DNA from 2 places in the Streptomyces sp. NPDC059785 genome. Region 2 is predicted to be linked to the other one. Evidence: predicted binding sites of a transcription regulator. Region 2 holds the regulator's gene; the other holds the start of a gene.

Region 1 (4,410 bases), on a different contig from region 2:
CTGGTTGACGCGGCCGACGACGTCCTCGGAGTTGCCGGCGCCGTCGACGATCGTGGTGTCGTCCTTGGTGACGGTGACACGGCGGGCGGTGCCGAGCACGTCCAGGCCGACCTGGTCGAGCTTGAGGCCGACCTCTTCGGCGATGACGGTGCCGCCGGTGAGGGTGGCGATGTCGCCGAGCATGGCCTTGCGGCGGTCACCGAAGCCGGGCGCCTTGACGGCCACCGCGTTGAAGGTGCCGCGGATCTTGTTGACCACCAGGGTCGACAGGGCCTCGCCCTCGACGTCCTCGGCGATGATCAGCAGCGGCTTGGAGGCGTTGGTCTGGATGACCTTCTCCAGCAGCGGCAGCAGGTCCTGGATGGAGGAGATCTTGCCCTGGTGGATCAGGATGTACGGGTCGTCGAGGACGGCCTCCATACGCTCCTGGTCGGACACCATGTACGGCGACAGGTAGCCCTTGTCGAAGGCCATGCCCTCGGTGAAGTCCAGCTCCAGACCGAAGGTGTTGGACTCCTCGACGGTGATGACACCGTCCTTGCCGACCTTGTCCATGGCCTCGGCGATCAGCTCGCCGACCTGCGGGTCCTGGGCGGACAGCGCGGCGACGGCGGCGATGTCGGACTTCTCGTCGATCGGCCGGGCGGTGGCGAGAAGGTCCTCGGACACGGCAGCGACGGCCGCGTCGATGCCCTTCTTCAGCAGGGCCGGGGACGCACCGGCGGCGACGTTCTTCAGACCCTCGCGGACGAGCGCCTGGGCGAGCACGGTGGCGGTGGTCGTACCGTCACCCGCGATGTCGTTGGTCTTGGTCGCCACCTCCTTCACCAGCTGGGCGCCGAGGTTCTCGTACGGGTCGTCGACCTCGACCTCGCGGGCGATGGTCACACCGTCGTTGGTGATGGTGGGGGCGCCGAACTTCTTGTCGATGACGACGTTGCGGCCCTTGGGGCCGATCGTCACCTTGACCGTGTCGGCAAGCTTGTTGACGCCGCGCTCAAGGGCGCGACGGGCGTCCTCGTCGAACTTCAGGATCTTCGCCATGGGAGCGATTCAGCCCTCTCGGAAAACTCGGGAGAAAAAACCGCGCCCCCAGCGCCCGGGTCATTAAAGGTCGCGGGGGCCAGGGGCGCAGTTCACTGCATCAGCAGAACTGGGTGAATTACTTCTCGACGATCGCGAGGACGTCGCGAGCCGAGAGGACGAGGTACTCCTCGCCGTTGTACTTCACCTCGGTGCCGCCGTACTTGCTGTAGAGCACGACGTCGCCGACGGCGACGTCGAGCGGAAGACGGTTACCGTCCTCGAAGCGGCCCGGGCCCACGGCGAGGACGACGCCCTCCTGGGGCTTCTCCTTCGCAGTGTCCGGAATGACCAGGCCAGAGGCCGTGGTCTGCTCGGCGTCGAGCGGCTGGACCACAACACGGTCCTCGAGCGGCTTGATGGCAACCTTGGAGCTGGCGGTCGTCACGATCCGACCTCCCCCTTCGGAGATCTCACGGGGTTAACTGTCTGAGGTGGCGACCAGGTCGATCCGTCGTCGCGGGTGCCGGACCTGCCCGTCGCTGTTGGCACTCTCCAGTGGGGAGTGCCAGACCTGAGACTATGACCGCGATTAGCACTCGGTCAAGCGGAGTGCCAATTGAGTCGCGGCGCGCCGTTGACGCGCCCCTCAGAGATAGTCCTCCAGACGTGCCGGGGTGAGCCCCTGTTCCTGGACCTGGCGCAACAACCGGGTCAGCGCCCCCGCGAGATCCGGATCATCACCGCCGATGAGAATGTCCCCGGCCCGCGGCGCCCGCACCCCCGGCCGCCGCCCGAGGACCACTGCCGACACCCCACAGTCGGCGGCGGCGCGCAGCGTGGTGGCGTCGTAGAGACCATAGGGCGGCCGGAAGAGCCGGGAGCGGACGCCGAAGCGCGCGCCGAGCTTGTCCCGCTGACCGCAGATCTCGGCGCGCTGTCCGGCGTACGGCAGGCCGCGCAGGGCGACGTGATCGAGGGTGTGGTTCTGCAGACTCGCACCGAACGCCCGCAGCCGCGCGAAGTGCCCGTAACCGGGCCCCACCACATCGTCGGTGAGAAAGACGCTGACCGGCAGCCGCAGCTCACGAACCATGTCGACGAACCGCGGATCACGCTCCGCGGCATCGTCGTAGGTCAGAAAGACGACCCTGTCACGAGTGACCACACGATCGACCACAGGCGGCAGCCCGCCACCGAGGGCCGGCCGCCCATGCGGTGGGGCGGGGGCCAAGGGCGCATCGAGCCCCCAGCGACGATAGGCAGGCCCATCCCCCGCCCGTCGTTCACCGTCGTGCCCACGACCCGCGGCCGCCGGCGCGCGGAAGGGGCCGTGCCGGTACATCACATGCCCGTCGATCACGTGGTCGCACACCAACGGGACCATGTGAACCCCGGAGGTGACCGCGGGAGCGACGGGCGGATGTACCGGCGCGGCCCCGACCCACCCCCGGCACGGCGAGCGCCGCCCGCCGGGCCCGCGCCCCCCGTCCGGCCCGTGCTGGGGCCGGACCCGCTGGGCCGCCTTCCGCCCCAGCCGCTCGATCGGATCGACGGACTGCGCACACCCGGTGACCACGGCGAGCAGCACGCCCACGAGAAGCCCGGCGACCAGGCCCCGCGCCCGCCCCCGCCCCCGCCCTCGCCCTCGCCCCCGCCCTCGCCCTCGCCCTCGCCCCCGTACGGTCACCGGCGGCACGACGTCCTCACAGGTAATCCTCCAGACGCGCCACGGCATACCCCTTGGCGGTGACCTTCTTCATGAAACGGCGGACCATGTCGGTCATGGTGCCGTGCCACTGGTCGCGCCCCCGGAAATGAGTGAGGACGATGTCCCCCGGATGCAGCGACCGGTCCCACTCGCGGTACTCCCAGTGGTCGACGAAGACCTCCTCGTTCCACAGCGGCGCCGCCTTGATGCCGCAGGACTTGGCGGCGCGCAGGGTGTCCTCGTTGTAGTTGCCGTAGGGCGGCCGGAAGAGCGTAGGACGCTTGCCGAACTCCTTGCGCATGATCTTCTGCATGCCGCAGATCTCGCGCTTCTGCCGCTTGTAGGAGAGCGCGGGCAGATAACGGTGGTGGAGCGTGTGGTTGTTCAGACCGACGCCCGCCGCCTGCATCTTCCGGAAGTAGCCGTAGTCGTCCTTGGCGATGTAGTGCGTGAGGAAGGCGGTGTACGGGATCTTCAGATCGCTCATCATCCGCAGGAACTCGGGGTCCTTCTCGGCACCGTCGTCGATGGTGAGGAAGACGACCTTGTCCTTGGTGGGGACGGTGGTGAAGACCGGCGGCAACTCGTCCTGCCCGTCGACCTCGAAGCCGTCGCGCGTGTGGATCTCCGGCTTCTCGTCGGGCGCGGGCGGCGCGACCAGCGGCACCTTCGCCAGCCCCCAGCGCCTGGCCGCGGCGACCCGCGCGACGTGCGCGGCCCGCAGCTTGGCGGCGTACGCGTCCAGCGCACGGGCGGGCGGCGCCTGGAGCGGCTGCTGCCCGGAGGCGGGCCGCACGGTGTCCGTGGCGGTGCAGCCGCCCGCGAGCGCGGAGACGGCGAGTACGGCGAGAACCCCCCGGAACCGGCACAGCGCGGACCGGCGCACCCGCCGCACCCGCCGCACCCGGCGCACCCGGCGCACGGCGCCGCACGATGCGGACCGGCACACAGCACCCCACCGCGTCCACTTCGCACCGTTCTCATCATTTTGTCGTACCAGTCGCATGGCGCCGGATCCTCGCAGCTCAGGGCCCCCGGAAGGCGCTGACAGCGCCGCCGGAAGCGCACCATCCACCGACTGGCCCACAATGGGCCGGTGACCGATCACGCCCAGCCCGACCAGCCGGACCAGCCGGACCAGCCGGACCAGCTCAGCCAGCTCGCCGCCCTCCGCAGGCCGGAAGGCCAGGCCCTCCTGACCGAGGTGCGCGGCACCGCCCGGGACCGGGAGCTGGCCGTAGCCACCCGGCTGCGCCGCGAGCACCCCGCCCCCCTGGTCACCGCCGCGCTCGCGCAGGAGCGGCTGCGGCAGCGGGCGGTGGCGAAGTTCGGGCCCGCGGACGCGGAGCGGATGTTCTTCACGCCGAACGGCGTCGAGCAGTCCACGCGGAGCAGCGTCGCCGCGTACCGCGCGGAACGGTTCCGGGCGCTGGGCGTGCGCTCGGTGGCCGACCTGTGCTGCGGCATCGGGGGCGACGCGATCGCGCTGGCCCGCGCCGGGATCCGGGTCCTCGCCGTGGACCGGGACCCGGTGACGGCCGCGACGGCGCGGGCGAACGCCGACGCGCTCGGCCTCGCGGAGCTGATCGAGGTGCGCGAGGCGGACGTCACCGATGTGGACACGACCGCGTACGACGCGGTGTTCGTGGACCCCGCCCGACGAGGCGGCCGGGGCC
Region 2 (4,410 bases):
CACCAGACCGGGGTCCGCCGGGACCTCGGGCACGGGCTTGTTCTTCTTCCACGGAGGGGTCAGGTCCGGCGAGTACTGGCGCATTCGGATGACGATAGGAGAAGGGGGGCCCGCATACCTCGTAACCGCTACGACACGCCGAAGCGGGTCGCCAGTGCGTCCCGCTGCGCGCGGACGAACGCCGCGTCCACCGCCGCGCCGTGGCCGGGCACGTAGACCGCGTCCTCGCCGCCCAGCGCGAGCAGCCGGTCCAGGGCCGCGGGCCACTGGGAGGTCACCGCGTCCGGGCCCGCCTGCGGCTCGCCCGACTCCTCGACCAGGTCGCCGCAGAAGACGATCTCGGGGGAGCCGGCGTCGCCCCGGACCAGGACCGCCAGGTCGTGGGCGGTGTGGCCGGGGCCCACGTTCGCCAGCAGGACCCGGGTGCCGCCGCCCAGGTCCAGGGTCCATTCGCCGGAGACCTGGTGGTGGGGGAGGACCAGGAGGTCCGCCGCCTCGTCCGCCGCCTCGGGGTCCAGGCCCTGGGCCACCGCGTCCGCGCGCAGTCCCTCGCGGTCCGCCGCCAGCAGCGCGGGCATGCCCACCGCCGCGAACACCTCCGCCCCGGCGAACGCCGCCGTGCCGAAGACGTGGTCGAAGTGGGGGTGCGTGAGCGCGATGTGCGTCACACGCCCCGCGGGGCCGAGCAGCCGGCCCGCCGCCGCCCGCAGCGCGGCCCCCTCGGCCAGGCTCGAACCGGTGTCGACCAGCAGCGCGGCGCCGTCGCCGACCACGAGTCCGGTCGTGCAGTCCCAGACGGGCAGGCGGGTCCGGCCGACCGCCGGCGCGAGTTCCTGCCACGCGGGCTCTTCCCAAGTCACCTTCATGCCATGACGCTAACGGCGGGGACGCGCGACGGCAGGACATCGCAGGACAGGTCGGTGCACCTCGTCACGGCGGGCGGGCCCGCCCTTGCCGGGGCCGTACCTCACGGCCGTACACTGGGCCGGGGAAGCTGGCACTCCCGTGCGCTGAGTGCCAGGGTGAAGGACGCGGAGCGATCTTGGAGGTGTGCGCGATGCTCAGTGAACGCAGGCTCGAGGTGCTGCGCGCCATCGTCCAGGACTACGTCGGGACCGAGGAGCCGGTCGGTTCCAAGGCCCTCACCGAGCGGCACAGCCTCGGCGTCTCCCCGGCGACGGTGCGCAACGACATGGCGGCCCTGGAGGACGAGGGGTTCATCGCGCAGCCGCACACCAGCGCCGGGCGCATCCCCACGGACAAGGGCTACCGGCTGTTCGTCGACAAGCTCGCCGGCGTGAAGCCGATGACGGCGCCCGAGCGCCGGGCCATCCAGAACTTCCTCGACGGCGCCGTCGACCTCGACGACGTGGTGGGCCGTACGGTGCGGCTGCTCGCGCAGCTCACCCGGCAGGTCGCGGTGGTGCAGTACCCGTCGCTGACCCGGTCGACCGTGCGTCACGTGGAGCTGCTGTCGCTCGCCCCGGCGCGGGTGATGCTGGTCCTCATCACGGACACCGGGCGGGTCGAGCAGCGCATGATCGACTGTCCGGCCCCGTTCGGGGAGGCCTCGCTCGCGGACCTGCGGGCGCGGCTGAACAGCAGGGTCGCGGGCCGCCGCTTCGCGGACGTCCCGCCGCTGGTGCAGGACCTGCCGGAGGCCTTCGAGGCGGAGGACCGCGGCACGGTCTCGACGGTGCTCTCCACCCTCCTCGAAACGCTGGTGGAGGAGACCGAGGAGCGGCTGATGATCGGCGGCACCGCCAATCTCACCCGCTTCGGGCATGACTTTCCCCTCACCATCCGGCCCGTCCTCGAAGCCCTGGAGGAACAGGTCGTTCTCCTCAAACTCCTCGGCGAGGCGGGGGATTCGGGCATGACCGTACGGATCGGTCACGAGAACGCCTATGAGGGACTCAACTCCACATCCGTGGTCTCGGTCGGCTACGGTTCGGGCGGCGAGGCAGTGGCCAAACTCGGCGTGGTCGGACCGACCCGCATGGATTACCCGGGAACGATGGGAGCGGTACGCGCAGTGGCACGGTACGTCGGACAGATCCTGGCGGAGTCGTAGGTGGCCACGGACTACTACGCCGTACTCGGCGTGCGCCGCGACGCGTCCCAGGACGAGATCAAGAAGGCGTTCCGGAGGCTCGCGCGCGAGCTGCACCCGGACGTGAATCCCGATCCGAAGACGCAGGAGCGCTTCAAGGAGATCAACGCCGCCTACGAGGTCCTGTCGGACCCGCAGAAGAAGCAGGTCTACGACCTCGGCGGCGACCCGCTCTCGCAGAGCGGCGGCCAGGGCGCGGGCGGCTTCGGCGCCGGCGGCTTCGGCAACTTCTCGGACATCATGGACGCGTTCTTCGGGACGGCGTCGCAGCGCGGGCCGCGCTCGCGCACGCGCCGCGGCCAGGACGCGATGATCCGGCTGGAGATCGACCTCGACGAGGCCGCCTTCGGCACGACCAAGGACATCCAGGTCGACACCGCCGTCGTCTGCACCACGTGCAACGGCGAGGGCGCCGCGCCCGGTACCACCGCGCAGACCTGTGACATGTGCCGCGGCCGCGGCGAGGTGTCGCAGGTGACGCGGTCCTTCCTGGGCCAGGTCATGACGTCCCGGCCCTGCCCGCAGTGCCAGGGCTTCGGGACGGTCGTGCCGACCCCGTGCCCGGAGTGCGCGGGCGACGGGCGCGTACGCTCCCGCCGGACCCTGACCGTGAAGATCCCGGCCGGTGTGGACAACGGCACGCGGATCCAGCTCGCGGGCGAGGGCGAGGTCGGCCCCGGCGGCGGCCCGGCAGGTGACCTCTACGTCGAGATCCACGAGCTGCCGCACGCGACCTTCCAGCGCCGCGGCGACGACCTGCACTGCACGGTCACCATCCCGATGACCGCGGCGGCGCTCGGCACGAAGGTGCCGCTGGAGACCCTCGACGGCCTCGAAGAGGTCGACATCCGGCCCGGCACCCAGTCCGGGCAGTCGATCCCGCTGCACGGCCGGGGCATCACGCATCTGCGCGGCGGCGGCCGCGGCGACCTCATCGTGCACGTCGAGGTGACCACGCCGACCAAGCTCGAACCGGAGCAGGAGCGGCTGCTGCGCGAGCTGGCGCAGCTGCGCGGCGAGGAGCGGCCCACGGGGCAGTTCCAGCCGGGCCAGCAGGGCCTGTTCTCCCGCCTCAAGGACGCCTTCAACGGCCGCTGACGGACGCCCTCCCCGGCCGCGGACAGCGGCCGGGGACCGCCGTTCCGCGCGGCCGCTGCCGGGCGGAAGGGCGGATTCGGACTTGTCCCCAGGACGTGACAACATGCCGTCATGTCCTCCGCGCTGACCGGTCTCCTCCGGTATCCGATCGTGCAGGCCCCCATGGCGGGCGGCGTCTCGGTGCCGCAGCTCGCCGCCGCCGTGTCCGACGCCGGCGGCCTCGGATTCCTCGCCGCCGGGTACAAGACCGCCGACGGCATGTACCAGGAGATCAAGCAGCTCCGCGGGCTCACGTCCGGCCCGTTCGGCGTGAACCTCTTCATGCCGCAGCCCGATCTGGCCGACCCGTCGGCCGTCGGCGTCTACGCCCACCAGCTCGCCGGAGAGGCCGCCTGGTACGGGACCGAGCTGGGCGACCCCGACAGCGGCCGCGACGACGGCTACGAGGTCAAGCTCGCCGTCCTGCTGGACAACCCGGTGCCGGTGGTCTCCTTCCACTTCGGCTGCCCGGCGCCCGACGTCCTCGCCGCGCTGGCCCGCGTCGGCACCACGACGATGGTGGCCGCGACCACGCCCGAGGAGGCGCTGGCCGTGCAGCAGGCGGGCGCCGACGCGGTGATCATGCAGGGCGTCGAGGCGGGCGGCCACCAGGGCACCCACCGCGACAGCGTCGAGACCGACGGCGCCGGACTCGGACTGCTTGCCCTGCTCGCCCGTACCCGCGAGACCGTCCATCTCCCGCTGATCGCGGCCGGCGGCATCATGCGCGGCAGCCAGATCGCCGCGGTGCTCGCGGCGGGCGCGAGCGCCGCCCAGCTCGGCACGGCCTTCCTCGCCACCCCGGAATCGGGTGCCGCCCTCATCCACAAGCGGGCCCTGACCGACCCGCTGTTCGTCCGTACGGAACTGACCCGGGCGTTCTCCGGGCGCCCGGCCCGGGGACTGGTCAACCGTTTCCTGCGCGAGCACGGCCCGTACGCGCCCGCCGCCTACCCCGACGTCCACCACCTCACCTCGCCGCTGCGCAAGGCGGCGGCCAAGGCGGGCGACGCGCAGGGCATGGCGCTGTGGGCGGGGCAGGGGCACCGGCTGGCGCGCGAACTGCCCGCGGGACAGCTCGTGGAGGTGCTGGCGGCCGAACTCGAAGCGGCCAGGACAGCGTTGTCAGGGCCGCCCGGAGCGGTCGGCGGGGTGGCGCA

Evidence for each region. Region 2 encodes HrcA, which represses chaperone genes, less so after heat shock. Its sites were predicted from a motif close to TTNGCACTCNGNNNNNCNGAGTGCNAA; they were not measured.
Region 1: groES (co-chaperone GroES) is a predicted target of HrcA. The motif match lies at 1,616-1,642, and genes of this name have one in related genera.

What each region holds. Positions count from the first base shown of each region.
Region 1 covers NZ_JBHWHV010000085.1:629-5,038, forward strand. The annotation lists gene groL (chaperonin GroEL) at 1-1,044, opposite strand, end outside; gene groES (co-chaperone GroES) at 1,163-1,471, opposite strand; gene ACFV6E_RS39085 (polysaccharide deacetylase family protein) at 1,673-2,410, opposite strand; gene ACFV6E_RS39090 (polysaccharide deacetylase family protein) at 2,730-3,740, opposite strand; gene ACFV6E_RS39095 (methyltransferase domain-containing protein) at 3,831-4,410, shown strand, end outside.
Region 2 covers NZ_JBHWHV010000017.1:116,609-121,018, reverse strand. The annotation lists gene ACFV6E_RS16020 (DUF3097 domain-containing protein) at 1-84, opposite strand, end outside; gene ACFV6E_RS16015 (MBL fold metallo-hydrolase) at 129-866, opposite strand; gene hrcA (heat-inducible transcriptional repressor HrcA) at 1,058-2,074, shown strand; gene dnaJ (molecular chaperone DnaJ) at 2,075-3,211, shown strand; gene ACFV6E_RS16000 (nitronate monooxygenase) at 3,323-4,410, shown strand, end outside.